DNA from 3 places in the Isoptericola sp. NPDC056605 genome. Region 1 is predicted to be linked to each of the others. Evidence: riboswitches for the same ligand, from Rfam matches in the RefSeq annotation. Region 1 holds a riboswitch; each other region holds the start of a gene.
What was found. A riboswitch is a leader RNA that binds a small molecule or an ion and turns the genes downstream of it on or off. The one in region 1 is predicted to bind S-adenosylmethionine.

Region 1 (9,747 bases):
GATCGTCAGCACCCAGGTCCAGCTCGCCGCCCGCCCCACCGGGTGGCCGGCGCCGGACACCTTCCGCACCGTCCAGGTCACGTACGGCGACCTCGAGCCCGGTCAGGTCCGCGTCGTCAACGAGTTCGTCTCCGTCGACCCCTACATGCGCGGTCGCATGAACGACGTGAAGAGCTACACCCCGCCCTACGCGCTGGGGGAGACCATGACGGGTGGCGCGGTCGGCCGCGTCGTGGAGTCCACGTCCGACGACGTCCCCGTGGGTGCGGTCGTGCTGCACCAGCACGGCTGGCGCGACGTCGCGCAGGAGGACGCGCGCGGCTTCCGGGTCGTGCCCGAGATCCCGGGCGCGCCCCTGTCGCTGCACCTCGGCATCCTCGGCATGACGGGTCTCACGGCCTACGTCGGCCTCACCGCTATCGCGGGCCTGAAGCCGGGCGACACGGTGTTCGTCTCGGGTGCCGCGGGGGCCGTCGGCACCGCCGCCGGCCAGATCGCGCGGCTGCTCGGCGCCGAGCGGGTGGTCGGGTCGGCAGGGTCGGCCGAGAAGGTCGAGCTGCTCACCTCGAAGTACGGCTACGACGCGGCCCTCGACTACAAGGACGCGCCCGTGCGCGAGCAGCTCCCCGCGCTCGTGCCGGACGGCGTCGACGTCTTCTTCGACAACGTCGGCGGCGACCACCTCACCGCGGCCCTCGACGTCATGAACGACGGCGGACGGGTCGCGCTCTGCGGCGCCATCGCCGGCTACAACTCCACCGACCGCCTGCCCGGCCCGGACAACATGGCGAACCTCGTCACCCGCGGGCTCCGGCTCGAGGGCTTCACGCTCGGCGGGTACCTGCACCACGCGCCCGCGTTCCGCGAGCACATGGCGGGCTGGTTCGCCGACGGGAAGATCGCCTACGACGAGACCGTCGTCGACGGCATCGAGAACGCCCCGCAGGCGTTCCTCGACATGATGCGCGGCGCCAACACCGGGAAGATGGTCGTCCGCACCGCGCGCTGAGCTCGCGTCGGCCGCGTCAGCCGGGCTCGGCCGCCCGGGCGACGAAGACCCACTCCAGACCCGGGCGGTCGGGGGCGTCGCGCACCTGCTCGACGACGTAGCCGGCGTCCTCGAGCGACGCCACCAGCTCGTCGTGCTCCCGGAACCGGAGCGTCGAGTCCGAGCGCAGCACGCGCCCGTCGGCCAGGACGAACGTGCCGCGGAACGTCACGAACGGCAACGAGACGTCGACCAGGTCGGTCCACGTCTCGACGACGCCGAACCCCGGCACGTCGTCGCGGCGGTGCGTGCGCTCGCGCGTCCAGCGCTCCCAGAACCGCTGAGCCGGGTCGCGGGTCTCGAACACCAGGTGCCCGCCGGGGACGAGGGCGGCGTGGGCGCCCCGCAGTGTCGCCGACCACGCGTCGTCGGTGCCGAAGACCTGCGCGACGTTGCCGGTCATCGTCGCGAGGTCCGTCTGCAGCGGCGGCAGCGTGGTGGCGTCGCCGTGCAGCCACCGCACGCGCTCGGCGCCGGGCTTGCCGCGCGCTACCTCGAGCGAGGCGCCCGCCGGGTCCACCCCGACGACCTCGAACCCCTCCGCCGCGAGCAGGCACGCGAACGTGCCCGTCCCGCAGCCGACGTCGAGCACGCGGCGCGCGCCCAGCTCGTGGGCGAGCGTCAGGTACGGGACGAGGTCGCGGCGGTCCGGGTCGAGCGGGTCGTACAGCCGGGCGAGCGTGGGGTCGGCGAAGACGGCGTCGGGCACCCATCGACCGTAGGCCGGGCCGTGCCGCGCGGTCACAGGGAATTCCGCGGGGTGCGGGACGTCCGGGACGTCTCAGCGGATCCGGGTGTGGGTCATGACCCAGTTCACCGGCTCCCAGGTGGGGCCCTCGTCGAAGGAGAAGTCCTGCTCCCACCGGGGACGCGGGGAGTCCGTGTCGAGCCACCGGAACCGGGCGAGGATCGTCCTGCCCTCGTGCTCGAAAGGGCCGACGAAGGTGCCGACGCCGTCCGTGAACGTCCCCTCGACCGGGGGGTCCAGCCGACCGGGCTGGCTCGTGGATGCCCACCAGATCCGCCACACGTCACGTGACGGGTCGTACAGGCGGAGGCTGTGACCGCTGAACCGGGACCCGTCGGGCAGCGTGCCGGACGTGTCGTCGGCGTTGCCGAGGCCGTCGAGGATCGGCCCGGCGACGGCCTCGGTGTCGAACTCGGCCCAGGTGCCCGTCGTCGACCCCGGGGCCAGGGGCTCGGTCCAACGGCGATGACGGACGTGCCACGCGCCGAACAGGAAGTCGAAGTCGTGCTGCGTCCCCACGGGTCCTCCTCGTCGAACGTGCCGGGCCACGAGCCTGGCACACGTCGCAGGAGGTCAGGCGTGCAGCGCCTGCTCGACGTCCTCGACGATGTCCCGCGGGTCCTCGAGGCCGATCGACAGCCGCACGGTGGTCTCGGCGATGCCGACCTTGGCGCGGCCCTCGGGGCCGAGCTTGCGGTGCGTCGTCGTGGCGGGGTGCGTGATGATCGACTTCGCGTCGCCGAGGTTGTTGGAGATGTCGACGACCTGGAGGGCGTCGAGGAACGCGAACGTGCGCTTCTTCGCCTCGGCCGCCTCCGTGCCCTCGGGTACGGCCAGGTCGAACGTCACGACCGTGCCGCCGCCCGACTGCTGCGCCTTGGCGAGCTCGTGCTGCGGGTGCGACGGGAGGAACGGGTAGCGCACCCCGGTCACTCCGTCGAGCTCCTCGAGCGCGGTCGCGACCTGCAGCGCCGCCGCGTCCTGGGCTCGCACGCGCACGTCGAGCGTCTCCAGGCCCTTGAGCAGCACCCACGCGTTGAACGGGCTCAGCGACGGGCCGGTGTTGCGCACGAACGTCTGCACCGGCCCGGTGAGGAACTCCTCCGTGCCGAGGATCGCGCCGCCGAGCACGCGCCCCTGGCCGTCGATGTGCTTGGTGGCCGAGTACACGACGACGTCGGCACCGAGCTCGAGCGGCTTCTGCAGCACCGGCGTCGCGAACACGTTGTCCACCACGACGACGGCGCCGGCGGCGTGCGCGAGCTCGGCCACCCGCCGCACGTCCACGAGGTCCTGCATGGGGTTGGACGGCGACTCGAAGAACACGACGTCTGCCGGCGTGGCGAGGGCCTCCTCCCACTGCGAGGTCACGTGCCCGTCGACCAGGTCGACGCGCACCCCCCACTTGGCGAAGATCTCGTCGTAGATGACGTTGGTGGACCCGAACAGGGCCCGCGCCGAGACGATGCGCGAACCGCTGGAGACCAGCGCGGCGAGGGCGTTGAACACCGCCGACATGCCCGACGCCGTGGCGTAGCAGGCCTCGGCACCCTCGATGAGGCGCAGCCGCTCCTCGAACGTGTGCACCGTCGGGTTGCCGTACCGCGAGTACAGGAACTGCGAGCGCTCGCCGGCGAACGCCGCCTCGGCGTCCGCCGCCGAGGCGTAGGTGTACCCCTGGGTGAGGAACAGGCCCTCGGACATCTCCTGGAAGTCCGACCGACGGTGCCCGCCGCGCACGGCCAGGGTCGCGGGCCGGACCGTGGCGGGCAGCGGGCGCGAGCCGCCGAAGGTCGTGGGGTCGGCGCCAGGGCCGGTCGGGACCTGCACGCCGCTCATCGGGCCTGCTCCGGGTCCTGCTGCCGGGCGGCGTCGTACGCGCCCCACGGCAGGCCGCGCACCTTCCAGCCCTCGCGGTCGCGGACGCCGTCGAAGCCGGGGCCGCCCTCGAAGCCCTCGAGCACGTTGTACGCCGGGCCGAGGCCCGACGACGTCGCGAGGCGCGCCGCGCCGATCGAGCGCTGGCCGGAGCGGCACAGGAAGACGACGGGGCGGTCCGCGGTCACGCCCGCGGCGGCGAGCTCGGCGAGGAAGCCGGCGTTCGGGCGCCCGCCCGCCTGCACCCACTCGACGAAGACCGGGGCCTTCCCGGCGGTCGCGGTGTCCGGCACGCCGATGGCGCGCCACTCGCCCTCGGTGCGCACGTCGACGAGGACGGCGTCCGGATCGCCGGCGAGCAGGTCCCACGCCTGCTGCGGGGTGAGGTCGCCGGCGTAGCCCTCGGCGGGGCGGGGATCGATCTGGGTGCTCATCGCAGTCCTCCCATCGGTCGTGGCGGTAGCACCCTCGTCCGGACGGGCCGCCGTCGCCGGCGACCGGCCCGCGGGTTGCTGCGGCGTCGACGTGCCACGTCACTCGGCCGCTCGGGATGGTCCTGGCGATCGTACGACAGGCGTCCGCGTGCTGGTCACCCCGTCTCGGGACGCGAACGCCGTGCGTCCCCGGTGTGCCCAGGCGCGGCCGAAGGTAAAGTCTCCGGCAGGATCCGGGCTCGACCGCACCTCGAAGGAGACGGACGATGGCAATCCTCGCCACGATCAAGGGGTGGTTCCGGCGCGAGCGCAAGGAGCCGTTGGAGCGTCCGCGCGACCTGCCGCCGCCGCGTCCCGAGGGCGGGCGCCCGCACGAGGCCCCCTACCCCCAGGGCGCGGACAACGTGCTCGGCTGGCGGGACGGCCCTGGCGTCTGACCCGCGGCACACCTGGGGGTCAGTCGTCGTCGTCCTCGCCGAAGTGCGCCACGTGGGCGTGCTGGTGGTGCTTGACGAACAGCCGCAGCTCGACGTCGCGGCCGTCCGCCTGCTGCGTGAGCACGCGGTCGATCCGGTCGGACTCGCGGGTCGCGGCGTCGACGATGACGTCGGCGTGCTCCTTCGTGTCCGCACCCGACCAGGTGCCGGGTTCCGCGAGCACGGCCTGGGAGTCGGCGGTGCCGGCGGCCAGGTCGGTGCCGGTGAGCTGCTCCACCTGGGCCCGGTCGAGGGTGATGACGGTCTTGTCGCTGTCGGCGTAGCGGACGGTGTACGCCGAGGGATCCTTCGCCGCCGGCGCGTCGGCGGTCTCCTCGGTCCCGTCGGCCTGCTCGTCGGCGCCTGCGGCGTCGTCGGCGGGCTGCGTCGCCGTCGTGTCCGACGCCGAGGTCCCCGGGTCGTCGAACTCGGCGTCGGGGGTCGGGGACGCGCACGCGCTCAGGGCGAGGAGGCTCGCGAGGGCGATCGGCGTCAGTCGGCGGGGAAGGTGTCGCATGGTCTCTCCTGGTCGATGGTGCCAGCCCCGTGCGGTGCTGACCCCCGTGAGTCGTCCGCGGCGGCGGAAAGGTTGCACGCGGACCGAGATTTCTTCGTCCGGGTCAGGACCCGGCGCCGACCCGCAGCCGGTGCACGGCCGTGAGGGCGGTCCCGTCCGGGGCGCGGGCCTCGAGCACCACCTCGGCGGCGCCGGTGCTGCTGGCGGTGAGCCGCACGCGCTCGTCGTCGGCCACGTAGGTGCCCGTGGGCAGCGTCCACACCCAGTGCTCCGCGCCCGCGACGTCGGCCGTGAGGGTGACCGGCTCGCCGACGGTCGCCGTCCCGGGCCCGGAGATGTCGACGCTCGCGCCGCCCCCGGCAGCGCGAGGCCGGTCGAGCCAGGCCGTGACGCCGGCGCCCGCGCCCAGGCCGAGGACGGCGGCGGTGACCGCGGCGACGACGGCGCCGGGGCGGCGTCGCGCGCGGTCCGGGCCGCCGGTCGTGCCCGGGCCGAGCGCCCCCTCGACGTCGGCCAGCCAGGCTGCGGCGTCGGGGTGCCGCCGGGCGGGGGCGTCGGCGAGGCTGCGGCGCAGCGCGGCGTCGAGGGAGCGCGGGAGGTCGGCGCCGTCGACGAGCCAGGACAGCAGCGCGGACATCGCCCACAGGTCGGCGCGGGTGTCGACCGTGCCGGGGCCGTCCTGCTCCGGCGGCCGGAACCCCTCGGTGCCGCCCGCGACGGTCAGCCCGGAGCTGCGGGCCAGGTCCTTGCTCATGCCGAGGTCGGCCAGGACGAGGCGCTCGTCCGGCCGGACGACGGCGGCGGGAACGCCCTCGACCGCGCCCTCCGGGCCGGTGCGCAGCAGCACGTTGCCGGGGCTGAGGTCCCGGTGCACGAGGCGTGCGGCGTGCACGGCCTCGACCGCGGCGGCGAGCCCCCGGGCGACGGCGAGCACGTCGGCGGGCGTCGCCGTCCACCCGTCCGCCCGCAGGGCCGCGACGCGGGCCGCGAGGGTGCCGCGGTCGGCGAGCTCGAGGACGAGGTAGGGCTGCTGGCGGTCGCTCTCGCCGATGTCGTGCACGGCGACGACGTGCGGGCTCGCCACCCGCCGCAGCGCCCGGCCCTCCGCGATGAACCGCTCGCGGACCTCCGGGTTGAGGCTGTGGTTCTCGGCCAGCACCTTCACCACGACGACGTCGTCCAGCCGCTCGTCCACGGCGCGGTGCACGGTGGCGAACGACCCGACGCCGATCACGTCGCCCACCCGGTACCGCCCGAGCAGCGGCTCGGGCGCGGCCGCCGCGGCCATCAGGACAGGCCCCCGAGGGCCGCGGCCACGAGCGCGCGGCCGCGCGAGACCTGTGACTTCACGGTGCCGACGCTGCGACCCAGACGGTCGGCCACCTCCGCGTAGGGCAGGCCCTCGATGTCGCGCAGCGTCACGGGCTCGCGGTAGAGCTCGGGCAGGGCGGCGAGCGCGTCGCGCACGGTGGCGCGCGTGGCGATGAGGGAGCTCATCCGTTCCGACGGCCCGACGTCGTCGTCGGGCAGGGGAGCGGTGGCGCGCTGCCGACGCAGGTGGTCGACCACCCGGTGGCGCACGATCCCGTGCACCCACGTGGTGACCCGCGACCCGCCCGCGAACGACCGGACCGACGTCGCCACGGAGACCAGCACGTCCTGGGAGACGTCGTCCACGGCGGCCTCGTCGAGCAGGGCGCCGCGCACGAAGCGCCGGACGACGCCGGACGCGTCCAGCAGCTCCACCAGCAGCTCGGTCGCGGGCGCGGAGCCCGCGGCGGCCCGCCCGCCGACGAGGTCGAGGACGTCGGCGGCGTCGTCCCCGGTCGCCGCGCGGGCGGCGAGCCCTGCGGCGTGGAGGTCGCCGCCGGCGAGGGCGCGGGCGACCAGCTCGGCCGGGGTTCCGACGGGGCTTCCGACGGGGCCTCCCGGAGGCGCGCCGGAGGCCGGAACGGTGCGATCGGGCATGCATCCAGCGTCTCACGCGACCGCATCGTGAGAAGGGGGCGGGCTCCGCTTGACCATGTGGTGCTGCGCACGCACGATGGGCGGCAGGTCAAGAGCGCCAGCGCGAAGCCCCGGCTCGCTGGCCGGCAACCCTCCTCTCGCGGCGGGGTGCCCCGGGTGACGACCTGGCCCTGCGCCGTCCGGCGCGCGGGCAAGCGCGGGGAGCCACCTCCCCGGCACGACCGAGGAGGACCACGCATGACCACGCTCACCCCCGCGCCTGCGGTGCCCGCCGTGCGCGTCGGCGCCGTGCAGGACGTCGCACCCGTGCTGCCCGTCGTCGGGAGCGACACGCTCGTGCCGCTCGTCGACGGCCGTCAGCTGCCGTACGCCAACCTCGACGTCGCGGCGTCGGCGCCCGCCCTGCAGGCCGTGGCCGACCGGGTCGCGCGCGTGCTGCCGCTGTACGCCAGCGTCCATCGCGGCGCCGGCTACCTGTCGCAGGTCTCGACGGCCCTGTACGAGACGGCCCGCCGCACGATCGGCGCGTTCGTCGGAGCCCGCGAGGACGACCTCACGATCGTCACCCGCAACACGACGGACTCGCTCAACCTGCTCGCGGGCTGCGTGCCCGCCGACCCGGCCACCGGCGAGCCCGGCCGCGTCCTCGTGCTCGACATCGAGCACCACGCCAACCTGCTGCCCTGGCAGCGCGTCACCGACGCGACCGTCGTCGCGGGCGGCCCGTCCGTGGCCGCCACCCTCGCGGAGATCGAGGAAGAGCTGGGGTCGGCCGCTGCCGCGGGCCGCCCCTACGCCCTCCTGGCGCTCACCGGCGCGTCCAACGTGACCGGCGAGGCGCTGCCCGTGGCCGACGTCGTCGCCGCCGCGCACGGCGCCGGCGCGCGCGTCGTGCTCGACGGCGCCCAGCTGGTGCCGCACCGCCGCTTCTCGCTCGCGGAGACGGGCGTCGACTACGTCGCGTTCTCGGGCCACAAGACGTACGCGCCGTTCGGGGCCGGTGCCCTGGTCGGCCGGCGCGACTGGCTCGACGCCGGCACCCCGTACCTGGCCGGCGGCGGCGCCGTGCGCCGGGTGCGCACCACCACGACCGACTGGCACGAGGGCCCCGCCCGGCACGAGGCCGGCTCGCCCAACGTCGTGGGAGCGGTGGCGCTCGCGGCCGCGTGCGACGAGCTCGCCGCCCTCGACCCGTGGGTCGCGGCCGGGCACGAGGACGCCCTGCGGCGCCGGCTCGTGGACGGGCTCGGCGAGATCGAGCGCGTCGAGGTCGTCCACGTCTGGGACGACGCCGTCGACCCGGTGGGGGTCGTGACGTTCACCGTCACCGGATACGACCCCGGCCTCGTCGCCGCGTACCTGTCCGCCGAGCACGGCATCGGCGTGCGCGACGGCCGGTTCTGCGCCCACCCGCTGCTCGGCCGCCTCGGCTTCGACGCCGGCGCCGTCCGCGCGTCGGTGGGCCTCGGCACCGCGGGCGAGGAGGTCGAGCGGCTCGTCGCCGCCGTCCGCTCGCTCGTGACCGAGGGGCCGCAGGCGCAGTACGACGTCGTGGACGGGCTGTGGGTCGTCGTCGACGACCCGCGCCCCGTGCCCGAGGGCTCCGGCCTCGAGGGGCTGCTCGCCACCGCCGCGCTGGGCGCCGACGAGGCGTTCGGCTGCCTGCCCGACGACCTCTGAGCCGTCGGCCCTGCCCCGGGCGGACATGACGACGGGGCGCCACCGTGCGGTGGCGCCCCGTCGTGTCAGCGGGTCAGCCCTTGAACGCGTCCTTGACGTCGTCGCCCGCCTGCTTGAGGTTCGCGCTGGCCTGCTGGGCCTTGCCCTCGGCCTCTTTGCTCTCGTCGTCGGTGAGCTTGCCCGTGGCTTCCTTGGCCTTGCCTTCGGCCTCTTCCGCCAGGTGCTTGGCCTTGTCTCCCAGTCCCATCGGGGCTCCTTCCGTCGGACGAACGACCTCGAGCACCGACCGTAGGCGCGTGCCCGCCGGCTCGCACGCCGACGTCTCAGGTCGTGGTCCTCCGGGTGGCGACCGGCAGGTCAGGGCGTCGGGCGGCCGAACTCCTCGATCAGCACCGGGTACTGCTCGTGACCGTGGCCCGCGGCGACGCCACGGTCGGCCACGGCCTTGAGCAGTCTCGGCAGCTCGGTGCTCACGCCCAGCACCGCGCTCTCCTCGACGAGGTGCGCCATCGCGCGCGCGTCCGTCTCGAGGGCCGAGGCCTCCGCCGGGAACCTGCCGCTGTCGACCTGCTCCGCGTAGCCGGGCAGCCAGGCGGCCACGCCCTCCGCGATCTGCCGGGCGAACGGGGCGAAGGCGGCGGCGTCCACCCCGGCCGTGCGGAGCATGGCGGTGCCGTGCAGCCACGCGTCGAGGACGCTCCACATCATCGTGAGGCCGGCCGCGTCGTAGAGGGACGCCAGCCCGGGGTCCTCGCCGAGGTGGGTGACGGTGCCGAGCGCGGCGAGGGTGGCGGCGTGCGCGTCGAAGTCCGTCCGGGGCCCGCTGTGCAGGACGACCGCGTCCGCCGTCCCGATCGCGGGCGGCACGGCCATGATCGCGCCGTCGAGGTATCGCGCGCCGCGCCGGGCGGCCCACCGGGCGGTCTCCCTGGCCTGCGAGGAGCTGCTGGACGTGAGGTTGACCAGCGTGGCGCCGGCGAGGTCGACGTCGTCGTGGC
Region 2 (9,747 bases), on a different contig from region 1:
GGGCTTGTTCTCGGGGATGCTCATGGTCGGGTCCTCTCGGTCGGCGGTGTCACGGTCGGCGGTGTCACGGTCGGCGATGCCACGGTCGGCGCTGCCAGGGCCGTCTCAGACGGCGGCGAAGCGGTTCGGGACGTCCGCGGGCAGGCCCAGCAGCCCGCGCAGGGTGGCGCCGTCGGCGTCGTAGGAGGTGCGCGCGAGCCCACGGCGCCGCAGCTCGGGCAGCAGGTCGGCGGTGATCGCGTCCAGGTCGTCGGGCAGGACGGCGGGCCGCAGCCGGACGCCGTCGTACCCGAGCCGCACCCACGCCTCCACGACGTCGGCGACCTCGGCCGCGCTGCCCACGACGACGCGCACGTCGGTGACCCACGGCCCGCCGGCACGGTCGTCCAGGCGCGCGAGGCGGTCCGCGCCGCGCTCCCCCGGGGTGTCCAGCACGACGGCGAGGTCCGCGACCACACGCAGCGGCTCCCCGGTGCGCCCGACGCGCTCCTCGGCCGCGCGCACGTCGGCGAGCACGGCCGGGGCGCCGGCGTCGTCCGCGGGCGTGACGAACACGACGTCGCCCGCCCGGGCGGCCGCCTCGTACGGGATCGCGGCGTGCGCGAGCAGGGTCACGACGGGCTGGCCCTGCGGCGGGCGCGGCGTGATCGACGGCCCGCGCACCGAGAACCAGGGCGTCTCGGCGTCGACCCGGTGCACCTTGTCGCGGTCGATGAACCGGCGCGTCGCGGCGTCGCGGATCTCGGCGTCGTCCTCCCACGAGTCCCACAGCGCGCGCACGGTGTCGACGACGGCGACGGCCTCGTCGAACAGGTCGGCCACGTGCTCGGCTCCGCGCACCGCGAGGAAGTCCTCGAACGCGACCTCGGGCACCTCGCGACGGCCGGTCAGGGCCGCGTCGGCGGCGACCGCCGACACCCGCACCTGCCAACCCGCGCGCCCGCGGCTCGTGTGGTCGAGCGTGGCGAGCGCCTTGGAGACGTGGAACGGCTCGGTGTGCGTGGTGGTGACCACGGGGACGAGGCCGACGTGCCGGGTGGCGGGTGCGACCCGCGCGGCGACCAGCTCGGCGTCGAGCCGCACCCGCACGCGATCGACGCGCTCCCCGTCCGGGTCGTCGTACGGCACCGTCGGCAGGCCGAAGCTGTCCTCGAAGGTCACGAGGTCGACGAGGCCCGCCTCGGCACGCCGGGCGAGGTCCACCCAGTAGTGGGGGTCGGTCAGGGCCTCGGGGCGGGCCGCCGGCTCCCGCCACGCGGCCGGGTGCCAGCCCGCGCCGTCGAGGGCGACGGCGACGACCGGTCGCACGGCCGACGGGATGCTGTTCGGGGTGGTGGTGCTCGACATGTGCTGCTCCTCGAAGTCTGCGTCGATGTCCGTGCCGCCGCGGGGCCCGGGGCCCCGGGGCGATGACGGCCGGTCCCGGTGTCGGGAACCTAGGTCCGCGGCGCGCGGCGCCCCAGGGTTCCGGCCGAGCGTCTCTTCAGGTGAGACGGTCGGCCCGGCAGGCCGGCGGCGGACGCCCCGGCCGCCACGGTCAGAAGCTGCGGAGGTTGGCGCGCAGGCCACCCTCGGCGTGCTCGGTGCGCAGGATCCCCCGGCGGCGCAGGATCGGCACCAGCACGTCGAGCGTGCGGTGCACGGTGACCGGGTGCAGGTCGCCCCACAGCAGCACGCCGTCGTTGCCCCACTCGCCGAGCTCCTCGATCAGGTCGGCGAGCTCGTCGGCCGTGCCGACCCACCCGCTGCGGTCGGCGATCCGCCCGGCCCGCGCGAACGCGGTGAGCAGGGCGCGCAGCGGCGTCGTCGCGACGTCGTGGTCCCCCACGAGCCGCCGCACCGACCCGTGCGACACGTGCTCGCCGAACGTCCCCGGCGGCAGCGGCGCGTCCAGGTCGAGGGCGGTGAGGTCCGTCTCCAGGTCGCTCGACTGCTGCTCGGCGACCCGGAGCAGGGTCGCCTCGTCCGGGCGCGCCGACGCAGCGACCACCCGGTCCGCCTCCTCGGGGCTGGACACCAGCACGGGCTTGATCGCGAAGAGCACCTTGACGTCCTCGGGCGCCCGCCCCGCGTCGCGGGCCGCGGCGTGCACCTTCGCCCGGTAGGCGCGCACGCCCTCCTGGGTCAGCGGGGCCAGCGCGAGCTGCACGTCGCTGTTGGCCCCGGCGAACCCGAGGCCCCGGGCCGACCCGCCGGGCGAGACGATCGCGGGCTCGTCCCCGTCCGGGAACGGGATCGCGTTCAGCGGCCCGTCGAACGCGTAGTGCTCGCCGCGGTGACGCACCGGCCGCAGCCGCGACCCGTCGGCGTACCGGCCGGTCACCGGGTCCGCGACGAGCGCGCCGTCGTCCCAGCTGCGCCACAGGTCGCGCACCCCCGCCAGCCACTCCTCGGCCCGGTCGTACGCGGCGTCGTGGGACAGCGGTGGCGCGTCGGAGAAGTGCCGCGCGCTGCCGACGTCCGTCACGACGTTGATCCCGAGCCGTCCGCCGGACAGGTGCTGGAGCGACGCGAGCTGCCGCGCGGCGGTGTACGGCAGGACGGCGGCCGGGTTCACGGTCGGCACGACGCCGAGGTGCCGCGTCGCGGCGAACAGGTACGGGGCCAGCAGGAGCGGGTCGTGCTTGGGCCCGCCGAACGCAGCGCGCACCCGCAGGTCGAGCGTCTCGGGCCCGCCGAGGGACGGCGCGTCCTCGATGATCAGCAGGTCGAGCCCGGCCTGGTCCAGCGCCCGCGCGGACTCCTGGTAGAGGTCCGGCCGGGTCCAGTCGTAGCCCCACCCGAGGGAGTCGTGGCCCCAGCCGTGCGGGCCGAAGCCGCGCGCGAGGAACCAGCCGAGGTGCTGCAGCCGGGTCATGCCGCCACCGCCTTGAGGCCGCGCTCGAGGTCGTCCAGGAGGTCGGGCAGGTCCTCGATGCCGACGGACAGGCGCAGCGTGCCCGGGTGGACGCCCTGCGCGGCCTGCTCGGCCGGGGTGCGCAGCACGTGGCTGGTGCTCGCCGGGTGCAGCACGAGGGAGCGCACGTCGCCCACGTGCGTCATGTGCGTGACGATCCCCAGGCCCTCGACGAACCGGCGCGCCGCCGACGCGCCGCCGTGGAGCGTCACCTGCAGGACGGCGCCCTGCCCGTCGGGCAGGTAGCGGCGCGCGAGCCCGTCCGACGGGCTCGAACCGAGGCCCGGGTAGTCCACGTGGTCGACCTCCGGCCGCCCCTCGAGGAACCGCGCGACGGCCAGCGCGTTCGTGCTCTGCCGTGCCACGCGCAACGAGAGCGTCTCGACGCCCTGCCCCACGAGGAACGCGTTGATCGGCGACGGGGTCGGCCCGAACCGCGGCGCGACGCTCTCGCGGAGGTAGGCGATCCGGGCCCGGCCGCCGTGCCGCTCGACGAGGCTCGCCCCGCCGAGCCGCGACGGGGCGACCAGGTGCGGGTACAGCCGGCCCGACGCCTCGGCGTCGAACGTCCCGGCGTCGACCACCACCCCGCCCAGCACCGACCCGTGCCCGGCGAGGAACTTGCTCGCGGAGTGCACCACGACGTCGGCGCCGTGCTCGATCGGTCGCAGCAGGTACGGGGTGGCCAGCGTGTTGTCGACGACGAACGCGAGACCGCGGGCGTGCGCGACCCGCGCGATCGCGGCGAGGTCGTGCACGTCGCCGCGCGCGTTGGGGATCGACTCCAGGAACACGACCCGGGTGTCCGGGGTGATCGCCCGCTCCCACGCGCCGACGTCCGCCGGGTCCGCGACGAAGTCGGTCTCGATCCCGAGGCGGGGCAGGTTCTCCAGGAGCAGCCCCCGCGTGCCCTCGTAGAGGCTGGGCGAGGCGAGCACGCGCTGGCCCGCGCCGACGAGGCCGAGGAGCGTCGTCGTGATCGCCGCCTGGCCCGAGGCGAGGAACAGCGCCTCGGCACCGCCCTCCAGGCGGGCGATCCGGCGCTCGACGGACTCCGTGGTCGGGTTGCCGTGGCGCGTGTACGCGTATCCCTCGCCGGCGCCGAAGTGCGCCTCGGCGTCCTCGTAGCCGGCGAACCGGAACCCCGCCGTGAGATGGATCGGGGTCGCTCGAGGGCTCGCGCTCCCAGGGCCGTCGCCCTCGGAACCCCCGGCGTGGACCTGTGTCGTCGTGAACCCGTGGGGCCGGGTCGGGTCGGTGGGGTGCGTCTCGGTCAGGGTCGTCAACGTCGTCTCCTGGAGAACCGTGCTTACCCCCGCGCGGTCGCGCAGCGGTCAGGTCGCTCCCGGGGCACCCCGTCACGTCGAAGGGTTGCCGGCCAGCCAGCCGGGCCTTGGCACTGGCGCTCGTCACCTGGGGCGCAGGGAAGCCGACGAGGGCGCGGCCGTCAACCCCGGTCCGGCGCGGTCTCGTATGCCGGACCCGCACGTGCTGTCCCGGCTACCGCAGCGACCTGACGAAGCAGACGCTCGACTCGGGCGGGTAGGGCGGGTACGGCGGGATCCGCCGCCACCCCTCGCGCTCGTAGAGCGCGACCGCCTCCGGTTGCAGCACACCGGTCTGCAGCCGCAGCTCGCCGATCCCCCGCTCCCGCGCCGAGCCCTCCACCGCCGTCAACGCCGCGGCCGCCAGGCCGCGCCGCCGGTGGGCGGGGAGCACGAAGAGCCGCTTGACCTCGTACGTCACCGCGTCGGTCGCCGCGTCCGGCGTGCCGAGCCGGCGCAGCGACGCCGTCGCGACAGGCTCGTCGCCGACGAGGGCCAACCAGGTCACGAGGACCTCCTCGGCCGTCGGCACGACCTGGAGGCCGCCGGGCGCGCGCGCCGCGAACAGGCGGGCCCGCTCGGCGCGCAGGGCGGCGTAGCGGGGCGCGAGGTCCGCGTCCATGGCGTCCCGGAGGGCGGCCACGCGGGGGTCGTCCCATCCGGTGGCGACCCATCGCGCCGGTCCCGGCGGGCCGTCCCCGGGAGTCGCGGGGCCGGGGACCCTGGCGGTGGCCGTTCCCATGCCCGCCCTCAGCGCAGGAACGTCGTGACGACGTCGTGCAGCGCGGCGGTGGTGAGCTCGAGGGAGGCGACGTCGACCCGCTCGTCGTTGCCGTGGAAGAGCCCGCGCCAGGTGCCGGGGTCCCAGTCGGCGCTGAGCAGCCCGAAGCCGTAGGCCGGGACGCCGCGGCGCCGGTAGAACCGCCCGTCGGTGCCGCCCGTGCCGAGGGTCGGCACCACGGGGGCGCCCCCGGTGCGGGCCGACACCGTCCGCTCGATGACGCGGTACAGGTCGTTGTCCGTGGGCGACAGGGAGGACTCGCCGAACCGGTCGCCCACGATCTCGACGTGCTCCGCCAGGTCCCCGAGGGTCTCGGTGAGCAGCGCCTCGACGTCGCCGGGCCGGGTGCCCGGCAGGACGCGGATGTCGAGCGTGATCTCGGCCAGGCCCGGGATGACGTTCGGCTTGGACCCGGCGCCGATGACGGTCGGGGCGAGCGTCGTGTGCGTCGTGGCGTGCGCGACCGCGCCGAGGGCGCCGAGCCGCGGGAGCGCGTCGTCGAGCCGCTCCGGGTCGAGCAGGGCGGCGCGCAGGTCGGGCTCCGGCGCCAGCGCGTCCACGTACCGGCGCCAGAGGTCGCCGACGACGACGGGGCCGCGGGCGGCGGCGATGCGCCGCACCACCTCGGCGGCGATGACGATGGCGTTCCGGCTGCCCCACGGGCCGGAGCCGTGCCCGGGCCGGCCGTGCACGCGCAGCAGCCGGCCGGCGCCGCCCTTCTCCCCCACGGCCAGCGTCCGCGCCCCGAGCGGCCCCACGGGCACGCCGCCGGACTCGGTGAGCACGTGGTCGGCCCGCACCAGGTCCCACCGATGGGTGGTGAGCCAGTCGACCCCCCACACGCTGCCGTGCTCCTCGTCCGCGACGGCGGCGAGCAGCAGGTCGCCGCGCGGCGGGCGGCCGGAGGTCGCGAGCGCCCGCGTCACGACGGCGTAGGCCGCCGTGAGCCCGAGCATGTCGATCGCGCCCCGGCCCCAGACCCAGCCGTCGACGAGCTCGGCCCCGAACGGGTCGCGGCTCCAGCCGTCCGGCTCGACGGGGACGACGTCGGTGTGCCCGACCAGGCCGAGGCTCGGCGCCGTCGGGTCGGTGCCGTGCACGCGCGTGACCAGCGACGTGCGCCCGGGCTGCGGCTCCACCCGCTCGAGCTCCAGCCCGGCGCCGTCGAGGAAGTCCGCGATGGTCTCCGCGTTGCGGACCTCCTGGCCCGAGCCCACCGTGCCGTCGTTGACGCACGCGTTGCGGATGAGCGCCCGCAACAGCTCGACCGTCTGGCCCGCGAGCACCTCCTCGGTCGTGAGCCGCCGCCCGCCGCTCGTGGGCGCCGCCGTCGTCGTGGAGGTCGTCGTGGAGGTCGTCGTGGAGGTCGTCGTGGAGGTCGTCGTGGTCGTCATACCGTCTCCAGCCTCTGCACGGCCCGGCGGCCGGGGATGGCCGCGACGAGCTCGCGCGTGTACTCCTCCTGCGGGTCCAGCAGGATCTGGTCCGCCGCACCCTGCTCCACGAGCCGGCCGCGGCTCATCACGCCGACCTGGTCGGCCACCTGCCGCACGACCGCGAGGTCGTGCGAGATGAACAGGTACGCGAGCCCGTGCTCGGCCTGGAGCCGCACCAGCAGCTCGAGGATCTGCGCCTGCACCGAGACGTCGAGCGCGGACACGGGCTCGTCCAGCACGACGAGCTCCGGCTGCAGGGCCAGCGCCCGCGCGATGGCGACGCGCTGGCGCTGCCCGCCGGACAGCTCCCGGGGGCCGCGCCGCAGCACGTCGGCCGGCAGCGCGACGTCCTCGATCAGGGCCCGCGCCCGGTCGGCGCGCTCCGCGCGATCGCCGACGCCGTAGGCGCGCAGCGGCTCGGCCACGATCTGCTCCACCGTGAACCGGGGGTCGAGCGACGCGTACGGGCTCTGGTACACCACCTGGAAGCCCCGTCGCAGCGCGCGCAGCTCCCGTCCGCGCGCGTCCGTGATGTCCTCGCCGCGGAAGACGACGCTCCCGGCCGTGGGCTGCTCGAGACGCAGCGCCAGGCGCGCCGTCGTGCTCTTGCCCGAGCCGGACTCCCCGACCAGGGCGTAGGTGCGCCCCCGCCCCACCGCGAGGCTCACGTCGTCGACCGCGACGAGGGTGCGGCGCTCCGCCCCGCGCGGCAGTGGGAACTCCTTGCGGACGCCGTCGAGCGCGAGCACCGGCGACGCCGTGCCCTCCGCGGAGGACGGCGCCGGCTCCGCGCGCCGCTCGGCGTCGGGGGCGGAGCCGCGGTCGCCGCCGACGACGACGAGGCGCGAGCTCGCCAGGCTCGGCGCGGCCGCCAGGAGCGCGCGCGTGTACGGGTGCTGCGGGTCGGCCAGCAGGCGGGCGGCGGGGCCCTCCTCGACCACCAGTCCCTGCTCGAGGACCACGATGCGGTCGGCGCGGTCGGCGGCCACCCCCAGGTCGTGGGTGATGAGCAGCACCGCGGTGCCCGTCTCGCGCACGAGCGAGTCGAGGTGGTCCAGGATGCGGCGCTGCACGGTGACGTCGAGGGCGCTGGTCGGCTCGTCCGCGACGATCAGGCGGGGCCCGGCCGCGATGGCGATCGCGATGAGCACCCGTTGACGCAGGCCGCCCGAGAGCTGGTGCGGGTACTGGCGCGCCCGCGCCGCGGGGTCGTCCACGCCGGCCTGGCGCAGCAGCTCGACGGCGCGGACCTTGGCGTCCGCGCGGCGCGCCAACCCGTGGATGACGAGCACCTCGGCGACCTGGTCCCCCACCCGGACCACCGGGTTGAGGGAGACGGTCGGGTCCTGCGGCACCAGGCCCACGTGGCGGCCGCGCACGTCCTGCCACTCCTTCGCCGTGAGGTCGGACAGGTCCCGGCCGTCGAGCCGGATGCGGCCGGCCGTGACCTCGCCGCCGCGGGGAAGCAGGTGCAGGGCGGCGTGCGCCGTCGTGCTCTTGCCCGAGCCGGACTCGCCGACCAGGGCCACCACCTCTCCCGCCCCGACCCGCAGGTCCACGCCCCGCACGGCGGGGCGGGTGCCGCCGTCGGCGGCCCGGTAGGCCACCTCGAGGCCGCTGATCTCGAGCACCGGGGTCTGGGGCGCGGGCGCCTCCGCCGCCGGCGGGCGTGCTGCTCCGGTCACTGGTCCTCTCCCGACTTCTCCAGGGCCCGCGACACACGGTTGGCGGCGAGCACGACGGCCACGATGACGAGCCCGGGCAGGGTGGTGAGCCACCACGCGGTGGCGAGGTAGTCGCGCCCGCCGGAGACGAGCGCGCCCCACTCGGGCGCTGGTGGCGGCGTGCCGTAGCCGAGGAAGCTCAGCGCGGACACGGCCAGCACGGCGGTGCCGAAGTCGAGGGCGACGAGCGCCAGCACGGGGCCGGAGGAGTTCGGCAGCACGTGGCGCCCGAGCACGGCGGGCCAACGTAGCCCGGACGCCCGGGCCGCCTCGACGTACACGGAGGTCGACACGCGCAGCACCTCGGCCCGCATGACGCGGGCGAAGGTCGCCACCGAGCCGATGCCCACCGCGATCGCCACCTTGACCGGCCCGAAGCCGAGCGCGGTGATGATCGCCAGGGAAAGCAGGATGCTCGGGATCGCGAGGAGCATGTCGACCAGCCGGCCGATCACGTCGTCCACCCAGCCGCGCAGGAAGCCCGCGAGCAGGCCCAGCAGGGAACCGAGGACGAGGCCGACGACCACCGCGAGCGCCGTCGTGCGCAGCGTGAGCGACGCGCCGTGCACCACCCGGGCGTACACGTCGCGCCCCAGGTGGTCGGTGCCGAACCAGTGCGCGCCCGACGGCGCCTGCAGCCGGTCGGCGGGGACGCCGCCCAGCGGGTCCTGGGCGGTGAACGCCTGCGGCACGACCGCCCAGGCGGCGACGAGCAGCAGCACGGCCACGGCGACCAGCAGCCCCGGCCGTCGCAGCACGTGGCGGACGGCGCGGACGGCGGCCCGGGGGCGACCGTCGCGCGCCGCGCCGGCGGCGGTCGCCGGGACGGGAGCGGCGGCCCGGGCCGCGGGCCGGGAGAGGGTCTGGAGCGTCATGCGGTCACCGCCGTGGGTCGCCTCGTGCGGGCCCGGCGCGGGGCCCGCACCTGGATCCTGGGGTCGAGCAGGGGGTAGACGAGGTCGACCACGAGGGTGACGACGACGAAGACGAGCGCCGACAGCACGACGATCGCCAGGACCACGGGCACGTCCTGCTGGTTGACCGACTGCACGGTGAGCCGGCCGAGCCCGACGCGGGAGAACACCGTCTCGGTGACCACGGCGCCCCCGAGCAGGCCGCCCACCATGACGCCGAGCACGGTGAACGCCGGGATGGCGGCGTTGCGCAGGGCGTGCGCGAGGTGCACCCGGGTGCGGCTCGCGCCCTTGGCCCACGCCGTCTCGACGTAGGGCTCGCCGAGCGTGCCCCGCAGGGAGCGGGACAGGATCTGGGCGAGCTGGGCCCCGGCCGGGACGGCGAGCGTGATCGTGGGCAGCACGAGGCTGATCGCGCCGTCGTTGCCGATCGCCGGGAACACCGGCACCCGGAACGAGAACCACTGCAGCAGCACCAGGCCCACGAAGAACGTGGGCAGCGCGACCCCGAGCGGCGGCAGCGCGGACAGCGCCTGGCGCAGGAACCGGGCCCGCGGGAAGACGCTGGCCACGGCGACCGCGGTGCCCCCGACGACGGCGACCACCAGCGCCGTGCCGGTGAGCTTGAGCGTCTCGGGCAGGGCCTGCGCGACGAGCGTGGTCGCGGGTGC
Region 3 (9,747 bases), on a different contig from region 1:
GCTCGACGGCGCCGGGTTCCTGCGGGCGCTCACCAGGGTGGTCAACCGGCTGCGCGACCAGCACACGCAGCTGTTCGTGGGTGTGCCCGGGGCCGACCCGTACGTCGCGGCGCTGCCGTTCCTGGTGGAGTCGTCCGGTCCGTACACGTCGCCCACGTTCCTGGTCACGAAGACGACGGACGAGGTGCCCGACCCGGCGTTCGCCCCCGGGGTCCGGCTCACCACCTGGAACGCGGTGCCCTTCACCCGCGCGGTCGACCTGTTCGCCGACACCCTCACCGGGGGACGGCCGGACGCCCGCCGGGCGCGGGCCCTCGAGACGCTCACCCAGCGGCCGCTCGCCTTCCTGCCGCCGCCGGACGAGCTGTGGGTCGACGTCGGCTTCCGCCACCCCGAGGACCCGGCGGGAGACCCCGACCGCACCGCCAGGTTCGAGTGGCGCGCCATCCGCCCGGGGGCCGCCGCGACCGCCGACGACCGGGTCGCGACCCGGACGCGCCGCGGGATCGACGTCGTCGGCGAAACCGCCCGCCGCGCTCGCAAGCTGCTCTTCGCCACCGACCTGTGGGAGGGCGACCGGCGGGGCGTGCAGCCCCGGGCGAAGGGCTCCGGGTGGCTGCGCACCAGCATCGCGGACGCCCTCGCCGCCCGGCCGGTGACGACGTCGCACGGCACGTTCGGCTACCTGCGGATCTGGACGTTCGACGTGCGCCATCCCGGCCGGTTCGTCGACGAGGTCGCCCGGCTGCTGCGCCGGCTGCCGCAGAACGGGCTCGTCGTCGACCTCCGCTCCAACCCTGGCGGCGTCGTCGACGCGGCCGAGCGGCTGTTCCAGCTCTTCACCGACGAGCGGGTCGAGCCGGCGCGGTTCGCGTGCCGCGCGACGCCGGCGATGGCCGACCTCGCCGAGGCCGACGGCAACGGGGCCGACCTCGCCGACTGGGCGGGCTCCCTGCGCGCCGCCCTCGACCTCGGCGAGGAGTTCTCGCAGCACCTGCCCCTCGCGGACCCCGACCTGTGCAACGGTGCCGCGCGGGCGTACCGGGGTCCGGTCGTCGCCGTCGTCGACGCCAACACGTACTCCTGCGGCGACCTCTTCGCGGCGGGCCTGGTGGACCACGGCATCGGGCGGGTGGTCGCCGTGGGTGCGGCGACCGGCGGGGGCGGCGCGAACGTCTGGGGCGGCGACGACGTCCAGTACGCCTACCACGCGGCCCACCGCGCGCTCCCGCCGTTGCCGCCCGGGATCGGCTTCGCGCTCGCCGTGCGACGCATGGTCCGGTCCGGCACCTCCGCGGGCCTCGCGATCGAGGACGTCGGGGTGGCGGGCGAGGAGCGCTACGACATGACCGAGCGCGACGTCGTGGACGGGAACCTCGACCTCCTCGAGCACTGCACCGCGCTCCTGGCCTCCGCGTAGCCGCGCCAGCCCGCCGGTGGGGCCCGCCGGTGCCGCGCGACCCCCGGCCGTGACGTCAGGACGCCGGGACCGCCGTGGTGAACAGGCCGCGGTGCACGATCTCCCGGGCCTGGGTGCCGCGGGCGCCGCCACGGTCCCGCCGCTCGAGGGCGAGCGCGGACATGGCCATCGGCAGGGCGAGCATGAGGTGCTGCGTCGTCACGCCGGGGTGCACGACGCCGGCCGCGAGGCCACGCGCGAGGAGCGGCGCGAAGGCCGCCGCGGTGCGCCGCGCGAGGTCGGCGAGGGCGGGGGAGTCGCTGAGGGCGACGAGCGCGAACGACGGTGCGGCGACCTGGACGTCCAGCGCGTGATGGAGCAGCGTGACCACGCCGTCGTCCGCGTCGCCCAGGGCGGTGGCGAGCGTCTCCAGGTCGGCGACGTTCTGCTCGAGCACGGCCGACGCCAGCGCCTCGCGGCTGGGGAAGTGCCGGTGCAGGGTGGTGCGGCTGACGCCCGCGGCGGCCGCGACCCGCTCGAGCGGGACGTCGGGGCCCTCGGCCGCGAGCACGCGGCGGGCCGCCGCGAGCAGCAGGTCGCGGTTGCGCGCGGCGTCGCGACGGACGGGTTCGGCCATGGCGCCGAGGGTACCGACGGACCGACACGGCGTCAGAGGCGGACGCAAAACGTACGTTGATGTACGTTTCGTGGGTGCAGGGCTGTCGCCCTGGCGAACCGTTCTCCTGACGAAAGGCCCTCCGTGACCGACACGACGACGCCTGCCGACCGCATCGCCGCCCTCGACCCCGACGCCCTGCGCGAGCGGTACCGGCACGAGCGCGACCGCCGGTTGCGCCCCGACGGGAGCGCCCAGTACCGGCGGGCGGCGGGGGAGTTCGGCTACTACGCGAAGGACCCGTACACCGAGCGCACGGAGCGCGCCCCGCTGACCGACCGGGTGGAGGTGCTGGTCGTCGGTGGCGGGTTCGGCGGCCTGCTCACGGGCGCCCGGCTGCGCGAGGCGGGCTTCGGGTCGATCCGGATGATGGACGAGGCCGGCGACTTCGGCGGCACCTGGTACTGGAACCGCTACCCGGGGATCCACTGCGACATCGAGGCGTCGGTGTACATGCCGCTGCTGGAGGAGACGGGGTACCTCCCGACGATGCGCTACGCGCCCGGGGAGGAGATCCGGCGGCACGCGGTGCGGATCGCCGAGCAGTACGGCCTGTACCGCGACGCCCTCTTCCACACCCGGGTCACGGAGCTCACCTGGGACGAGGACGGCGCCGAGTGGCTGGTGCGCACCGACCGGGGCGACGCGATGCGCGCCCGGTACGTGGTGGTCTCCTCGGGCACGCTGACCCAGCCGAAGCTTCCCGGCATCCCCGGGATCGAGGACTTCCGCGGGCACACGTTCCACACCAGCCGGTGGGACTACGGCTACACCGGCGGCAGCGCCGACGGCGGGATGACCGGGCTCGCGGACAAGCGCGTGGCCGTGGTCGGCACCGGGGCCACGGGGCTCCAGGTGATCCCGCACGTGGCCCGCGACGCGGCGCACCTGTACGTCATGCAGCGCACGCCGTCGTCGGTGGACGTGCGCGACAACCGGCCCACCGACCCCGCGTGGGCCGCCTCGCTGCGGCCGGGCTGGCAGCGCGAGCGGATGGAGAACTTCCTCGCGATCCTCTCGGGCGAGGATGTCGCCGAGGACCTGGTCGGCGACGGCTGGACGTCCACCGCGCGGCTCCAGCGGCAGATGATCACCGGTGCCGTCGACACGACCCTCGACCCCGCCGAGCGGGAGCGGCGCGACGAGCTCGCCGACTTCGCGAAGATGAACCTGATCCGGGCGCGCGTGGACGAGGTGGTCGCCGACCCGGCCACGGCCGAGGCGCTCAAGCCCTGGTACCGGTACATGTGCAAGCGCCCGGGCTTCAGCGACCAGTACCTCCAGGCCTTCAACCGGGACGACGTCACCCTGGCCGACACCGCCGACCACGGCGGCATCACGCGCATGACCGAGACGTCCGTCGTCGTGGGGGACGCGGAGTACGAGGTCGACCGCGTGATCTTCGCGACCGGGTTCGAGGTCGGCGTCTCCGGCGTCGTCTCGGGCACGATGCCGGTGCACGGGCGCGGCGGGACCACGCTGCTCGAGGCCTGGGGCCGCGGGCCGCGCACCCTGCACGGCTTCTTCTCCCACGGCTTCCCGAACCTGTTCCACCTCGGGGCGATGCAGAACGCGAACTCGGTGAACTTCGTGCACATCCTCACCGAGCAGGCCGAGCATCTCGCCGCCGTCCTCGCCCGCGCGGCCAAGACCGGCGCGCGGTACGTCGAGCCGACGGCGGAGGCCGAGCAGACGTGGTGCGACACGATCCTCGACGTCGCGGTCGACAACTCGGCCTTCCTCGCCGAGTGCACCCCCGGCTACTACAACGGCGAGGGCACGCGGCGCGCGACCCCGACGTCGTACAGCCCCGGCCCCGTCGCGTTCCACCGCCTGCTGGCCGAGTGGCGCGAGGGCGACATGAGCGACGTCCTCGTGCCGCCCGTCGACGAGCTCGCGGTGTGAGCGCGGGTAACCTCGTCTCGTCCCCACCCGCCGGCCCGAGGAGCGACGACCCCGGTGAGACGTTCGTCCCCGAGCATCTCGGACGTGGCGCGCGCCGCCGGTGTGTCGATGGGCACGGTGTCGAACGTCCTCAACGGCACGGTGCGCGTCACGCCCGCGACCCGCGCCCGGGTCGAGGCGGCGATCCAGGAGCTCGGGTTCGTCCGCAACGGCGTCGCGCGCTCGCTGGCGGCCGGGCGGAGCTCGACGCTCGGCTTCGTGATCATCGACCTCGCGAACTCCTACTTCCTGGACATCGCGCGGGGCGCCGAGGAGGAGGCCGGCCGGGCGGGCCTGAACCTGCTGCTGGCGAACTCCGACATGTCGGAGGAGAAGCAGCGCACGTACGTCGACCTGTTCGTCGAGGACCGCGTGGCCGGCATCCTTGTCGCGGCGAACCACGGCTCGACGCAGGACCTGCACCGCTCGGCCCCGGGCGTCCCGCTCGTCGTCGTCGACGCGCCGGGCGACCACTCGGACGTCTGCTCGGTGGTGCCGGACAACGAGCTGGGCGGGTACCTGGCCGCGACGCACCTCGTCGAGCAGGGGCGCCGGCGGCTGCTGTTCGCCGGCACGACCGAGCTCGTGCCGGTCCGGGACCGTCTGCTGGGGGTCGAGCGCGCCGTCGCCGAGCACCCGGGCGTGGTGCTCGAGGTGGAGCAGACGGGGAACGTCCAGGTCGAGGACGGCCGGCGGGTGGGCGACGACCTCGTGCTGCGCGACCCGCGCGAGCGCCCGGACGCCGTCGTCGCCGCGGCGGACCTGCTCGCCGTGGGCGTGCTGCAGTCGCTGCTGCTGTCGTCCTCGCTGCGGGTGCCTGACGACGTCGCGATCATCGGCTACGACGACAACCGCGCCGCGTGGGACTCCGCCGTCCCGCTGTCGACCGTCCGGCAGCCGGGGGAGGCCGTCGGTCGGGAGGCGGTGAAGCTCCTGCTGGAGGAGCTGGTGACGGGCGCCGAGGCCCACCGGCACCGGCTCGTGACGTGCGAGCCGCAGCTCGTGGTGCGCGCGAGCACGGCCGGGCCCGGCTGACCGCCGCGGGGCAGTCGTCGGGCCAGTCGTCGGGTCAGTCGTCGCGGGTGGTGCGCAGCGTCAGCCGCTCCGCCCGAGCCGCGCCCCAGAAGTTGTGGAAGATCTCCTCGGGGCTGAGCAGGGAGTCGCGGCGCTCGACCGGCTCGTCGGCGCCGGCGATCGCCTTGACCTCCTCGTGGATACGTTCCATCGAGCTGTCGAGCGACGCGGCGACGTCCGCGGCGAGCTTGAGGGAGTCGGTGAGGTGGCGCGGCACGTCCCGCTCGTACTTGTAGTAGATCTTGTGCTCCAGGCTGGCCCAGAAGTCCATGGCGATGGTGCGCAGCTGGATCTCGACGATCACGTGCTCCACGCGGTCGGAGAGGTAGACCGGCACCTGCACGATGAGGTGCAGCGACTTGTACCCGTTCGCCTTGGGGTGCGCGATGTAGTCCCGCTCCTCCAGGACGGTGAGGTCGGCCTGGTTCGTGAGCATGTCCCGCACCTTGTAGAGGTCCGAGACGAAGCTGCACGTGACGCGCACGCCGGCGACGTCGAACATCTGCTCGCGCACGCCCTCGGGAGTCAGCGGGATGCCCTTGCGGCGGCACTTGGCGACGATCGACTCGAGCGACTTGAGGCGCGAGCCCACGTGCTCGACGGGGTTGTAGTTCTGCATGTGCCGGAACTCGTCGCGCAGGATCGAGATCTTGGTCATGACCTCGTCGATCCCGAACTTGTACGTCAGCACCAGGCGTCGCAGGTCGTCGACGAGCGCCCTGATCTCGGCGGCGTCGGGGGAGCGGTGCTCCGCGTCGTGTGCGGCGTGCTGCCCTGGGTCGTGCCTCGCGTCCTGGCTCACGCGTCCCACGGTAGACGGGATTCCTGCGTGACCGAGTATCCGATAAATCCGGTCGGATCGGTTCAGTATCCGAGACGTGCGGGGGGAACCGTTGACACCCCCCTGTCGGGCACCTACGTTCCTGCGCACCGGGTCGGACGACCGCGGCGCCGTGAGGCGGCGCGTCCGGCCGTCCCGGGTGGTCACGAGCTCCGACGCGAAGCCCCGGCTGGTCGGACGGCAACCCCCAGCGCGGGTGGGTGCCCCGGGTGAGGACCAGGCCGGCCGTCGCCGACGGTACGGCAACACGCGAACCCCGCCCCGGCGGGGAGCAGGAGAGGACGAGCATGCACCGCGACGCGATCAGCACGCGCCCCCTGTCGTCCCGGACCCGGCACGTGCCGTCCGCCTCGCCGATGTCCATGCCGACGGCCATGTCGATGTCCGTGCCGATGTCCACCCCGGCGTGGTGTCGACGCCGCTGATCGCGGCCTGAGCGTCCGCCGCCTCGCGGCGGACGCCCTCCTCGACGGCCCGGCTCCTGCCGGGCCCGGCCGCAGACGGCCCTCGCCCGCCGCTCCTGGCGGGCCTTCCTCCCCTGCCCTCCCGGCGGCGGTGCGCACCCGCGGGTCCACGACCCGCGCCCGAGCGCGCCCGCCCGCCGCGCCCCGATCGGAGCCGACGTGCCGTACTCCCCGACCACCACGCCCGCGCTGCCCACCACGCCCGGCACCACCCCGTCCCCCCTCGTCGTCGGTGTGGACCTCACGGCGGCCGGCGCCCGCCCCGGCGTCCACCGGGCGCGCGGCATCGTGCAGCCCCGGTCGTTCGACGGCGAGCGCTTCGTCCAGCTCGTGCGCACCGCCGACGACGGTGGCCTCGACCTCGTCACCCTCGACGAGGGCTTCCTGCTGCACCCGGGGCGGCGGCAGGTGACCGGGCGGCTCGACGCCGCCGTCGCCGCCGCGCGGGTGGCGCCGCACACGAGGCGCACCGGGCTGGTCGCCGCCGTCGACACCGCGCACGTGGACCCGGCGCACGTCGCCCAGGCCGTCGCCCGCGTCGACCAGGCGAGCTCCGGCCGGGCCGGGTGGCAGGTCGGCCTCCCCGCCGGCGCCGTCGTGCAGGACGACGCCTGGGCGGCGCAGGCCCGCGGCGTCGCCGCGCAGGTCGTGCGGCACTGGGACGGGCTCGCGACCGGGGCCGCGGGTGACGCCGCCGGCGCCGTCGCCGTGGACGACGAAGGACGCTTCCGCGTGGACCACGACGGCATCCGGTTCGCGGTGCGCCGGCACCGTCCGGCCGAGGGCCAGGCCGCCGACGCCCACCGAGGGGGCGGGACGCGGCAGGGCCGGCCGCCCGTCGTCGTCTCCGTCCGGAGCGAGGCCGCGATCGACCTCGCCGCCCGGACGGCGGACGTCGCCCGCGTGGCCGCCACCGCGCCGGCGCGCGCCATCCACCTGCGCACCCGGCTGCGCGACGCGGCCGAGGCCGCCGGCCGCGACCCCGACACGCTGCGCGTGCTCACCGAGGCCTACGTCGTGCTGGCCGAGGACCGGGCCAGCGCGCAGGCGCGGCTCGAGCTGGTCGAGGCCCTGGAGGGCCCGGAGATCTCCGGCGGGCTGCTGGTGGTGGCGGGGACCCCCGACGACCTCGCCGAGACCATCGTCGACTGGCGGGACGCCGGCGCGTCCGACGGGTTCCTGCTGCGGCCCTCGTCGCTCGGCCCCGACCTGGACGCCCTCGTCGACGGCGTGCTCCCGCGGCTCGTGCGCGACGGCGTGCGGGCGGTGGCGTCCCCGGCGCCGCGCACGCTCCGCGCGACGCTCGGGCTGCCCGACGTCGACCCGGCAGCCACGGCCGTCGCCGCCCCCGCTCCCGCGCACTCCCGGCCGCGGGCCCGCGCGGGCCGCGCCGCCGACCCCCGGCTGGTGCGCGCGTGACCGCCCGACCCGACGCGCGCCGCGTCGCCCCCGCCGCCCGCGTCGTCGGAGCCCACCGCGACGCTGCTCGTCCTCTCGTGACCGGAGGTCCCCGATGACCGTCACCGACGCACCGCGCGTCCGCCTCTCCGACCCTGCCGCCGACCCCGCCGCCGACCCCGCCGCGGAGCGACGCGCGCGCCGGCGGGCCGACCGCGAGCGAGACCTCGCCGCGCCCCACGGCTGGCTGAGCCTGGCCGGCTACCACTGGCTCCCGTCGCGACCGGAGCCGCTGCCCGGCGTGCCCGGGCTGTGGCTGGCGGACGACGCCGGCGCGCACCTGCGTCCGGGGGAGGCGGACGGCCCCCGGGTGCAGGGCCCCGAGGTCGCGGACGGCGCGTACGACGGCGACGTCCCCGAGGGCGGCAGCGTCGTCCTGGGCACGTTCCTGCCCGCCGGGCGCGAGCCCGTCGACGGTGCAGGCGGTGCCGACGGCGCCCGGCAGGACGCCGACGGGGTCGCGGCGGGCGAGACGGCCGCGGTGGCGATCGAGCTGGTGCGGCGCACCGGCCGCCTCGCGATCCGGCTGCGCGACCCGCACGCCCGCACCCGCCTCGACTTCGCCGGGGTGCCGGCCTTCGACCACGACCCGTCGTGGCAGGTGGAGGCGCCCGTCCGGCTCTACGAGACTCCGCGCGACCTGGTGGTCGGTGCCGCCCGCCCCGGCCTGGTGCACCGGCTGCAGGCGGTCGGCGAGCTGGACCTGACCCGTGGCGACCGGACCGTCACCCTCGTGCTCACCGGAGGGCCGGGCGGCGCGCCGACGCTGCTGTTCAGCGACGAGGCCCCCGGCGTCGCGCCCTGGCGGGTGGCGCGCCCCGAGCTCTCCGGGTCCCTGACCCCGGGCGGCGCGGGCGTGGCACGGCTCGACCTGAACGACGCCGTCAACCTCCCGTACGCCTTCAGCGACCACGGCACGTGCCCTGCCCCGCCGCCGGGGAACCACGTACCGTTCGCCGTCACCGCGGGGGAGAGGGCGCCGCGATGACCGCCGTCAGGACCGCGGGCGCACCCGCCCCGGCGCTCCCGTCGCCCGCGCCGGACGCCGGGGACTCCCCGTACTCGCACCTGCGCATCGTCCCCGCCCGTCACCCCGGCCGGTGGGTCGCGACCGCCGGCGTGGCCGTGCTGCTCGCGATGGTCGTCAGCTCGCTGCTCACCAACGACCGGTGGGAGTGGGACGTCGTCGCGCAGTACCTCACCTGGCCCTCGATCCTGTCCGGCGCCTGGGCGACCATCCGGCTCACGGCCGCGGCGTCGGTGGTCGGGTTCGCGCTGGGCACGGTGCTGGCGCTCATGCGCCTGTCGCGCTCGCCCCTGCTCGTCGGGGTCTCGTGGGCGTACACGTGGGTGTTCCGGTCCGTGCCGCTGCTGCTGCAGCTGCTGCTCTGGTACAACCTCGCCTACCTGTACCCGCACCTGAGCCTCGGCGTCCCCTTCGGCCCGGAGTTCCTCTGGTTCGACACCCTCGGCGTCATCGACAAGTTCGGCGCCGCCATCCTGGGCCTGGGGCTCTCGCAGGCCGCGTACTCCGCCGAGATCGTGCGCGCCGGCATCCTCAGCGTCGACCAGGGGCAGCAGGAGGCCGCCGCCTCGCTCGGCATCCCGCGCCGCCGCCAGGTGACCCGCATCGTGCTGCCGCAGGCGATGCGCTCGATCGTCCCGACGGCGGTGAACGAGGTGATCGGGCTGCTCAAGGGCACCTCGATCGTCTACGTCCTGGCGTACGGCGAGCTGTTCTACATCGCGTCCGTCATCTACGGCCGCAACGGCAAGGTCGTGCCGCTGCTCATCGTCGCGGCGATCTGGTACCTGGTCCTCACCACGCTGATCACGATCGTCCAGTACTACGTGGAGCGGCACTACGCGAAGGGCGCCGTGCGCACCCTGC

Region 2: linked by a shared signal. The riboswitch ahead of ACFQ8Y_RS05995 (O-acetylhomoserine aminocarboxypropyltransferase/cysteine synthase family protein) and the one ahead of ACFQ8Y_RS16100 (aminotransferase class V-fold PLP-dependent enzyme) in region 1 are both predicted to bind S-adenosylmethionine.
Region 3: linked by a shared signal. The riboswitch ahead of ACFQ8Y_RS06095 (LLM class flavin-dependent oxidoreductase) and the one ahead of ACFQ8Y_RS16100 (aminotransferase class V-fold PLP-dependent enzyme) in region 1 are both predicted to bind S-adenosylmethionine.

The regions. Positions count from the first base shown of each region.
Region 1 is NZ_JBHTVT010000016.1:69,627-79,373, reverse strand. Features, by position in the region: gene ACFQ8Y_RS16145 (NADP-dependent oxidoreductase) at 1-1,009, shown strand, start outside; gene ACFQ8Y_RS16140 (class I SAM-dependent methyltransferase) at 1,026-1,757, opposite strand; gene ACFQ8Y_RS16135 (hypothetical protein) at 1,830-2,315, opposite strand; gene ACFQ8Y_RS16130 (O-succinylhomoserine sulfhydrylase) at 2,370-3,635, opposite strand; gene ACFQ8Y_RS16125 (rhodanese-like domain-containing protein) at 3,632-4,108, opposite strand; gene ACFQ8Y_RS16120 (hypothetical protein) at 4,375-4,545, shown strand; gene ACFQ8Y_RS16115 (hypothetical protein) at 4,565-5,101, opposite strand; gene ACFQ8Y_RS16110 (protein kinase) at 5,205-6,389, opposite strand; gene ACFQ8Y_RS16105 (RNA polymerase sigma factor) at 6,389-7,069, opposite strand; SAM riboswitch class IV at 7,156-7,272, shown strand; gene ACFQ8Y_RS16100 (aminotransferase class V-fold PLP-dependent enzyme) at 7,307-8,749, shown strand; gene ACFQ8Y_RS16095 (CsbD family protein) at 8,823-8,996, opposite strand; gene ACFQ8Y_RS16090 (NAD(P)-dependent oxidoreductase) at 9,107-9,747, opposite strand, start outside.
Region 2 is NZ_JBHTVT010000004.1:94,383-104,129, forward strand. Features, by position in the region: gene ACFQ8Y_RS05980 (NtaA/DmoA family FMN-dependent monooxygenase) at 1-24, opposite strand, end outside; gene ACFQ8Y_RS05985 (LLM class flavin-dependent oxidoreductase) at 106-1,347, opposite strand; gene ACFQ8Y_RS05990 (LLM class flavin-dependent oxidoreductase) at 1,538-2,857, opposite strand; gene ACFQ8Y_RS05995 (O-acetylhomoserine aminocarboxypropyltransferase/cysteine synthase family protein) at 2,854-4,182, opposite strand; SAM riboswitch class IV at 4,197-4,310, opposite strand; gene ACFQ8Y_RS06000 (GNAT family N-acetyltransferase) at 4,397-4,864, opposite strand; gene ACFQ8Y_RS06005 (M20/M25/M40 family metallo-hydrolase) at 4,972-6,396, opposite strand; gene ACFQ8Y_RS06010 (dipeptide ABC transporter ATP-binding protein) at 6,393-8,123, opposite strand; gene ACFQ8Y_RS06015 (ABC transporter permease) at 8,120-9,037, opposite strand; gene ACFQ8Y_RS06020 (ABC transporter permease) at 9,034-9,747, opposite strand, start outside.
Region 3 is NZ_JBHTVT010000004.1:116,937-126,683, reverse strand. Features, by position in the region: gene ACFQ8Y_RS06120 (S41 family peptidase) at 1-1,420, shown strand, start outside; gene ACFQ8Y_RS06115 (TetR/AcrR family transcriptional regulator) at 1,476-2,036, opposite strand; gene ACFQ8Y_RS06110 (flavin-containing monooxygenase) at 2,160-3,980, shown strand; gene ACFQ8Y_RS06105 (LacI family DNA-binding transcriptional regulator) at 4,035-5,054, shown strand; gene ACFQ8Y_RS06100 (GTP pyrophosphokinase family protein) at 5,089-5,817, opposite strand; SAM riboswitch class IV at 6,076-6,189, shown strand; gene ACFQ8Y_RS06095 (LLM class flavin-dependent oxidoreductase) at 6,558-7,817, shown strand; gene ACFQ8Y_RS06090 (DUF1684 domain-containing protein) at 7,912-8,844, shown strand; gene ACFQ8Y_RS06085 (amino acid ABC transporter permease) at 8,841-9,747, shown strand, end outside.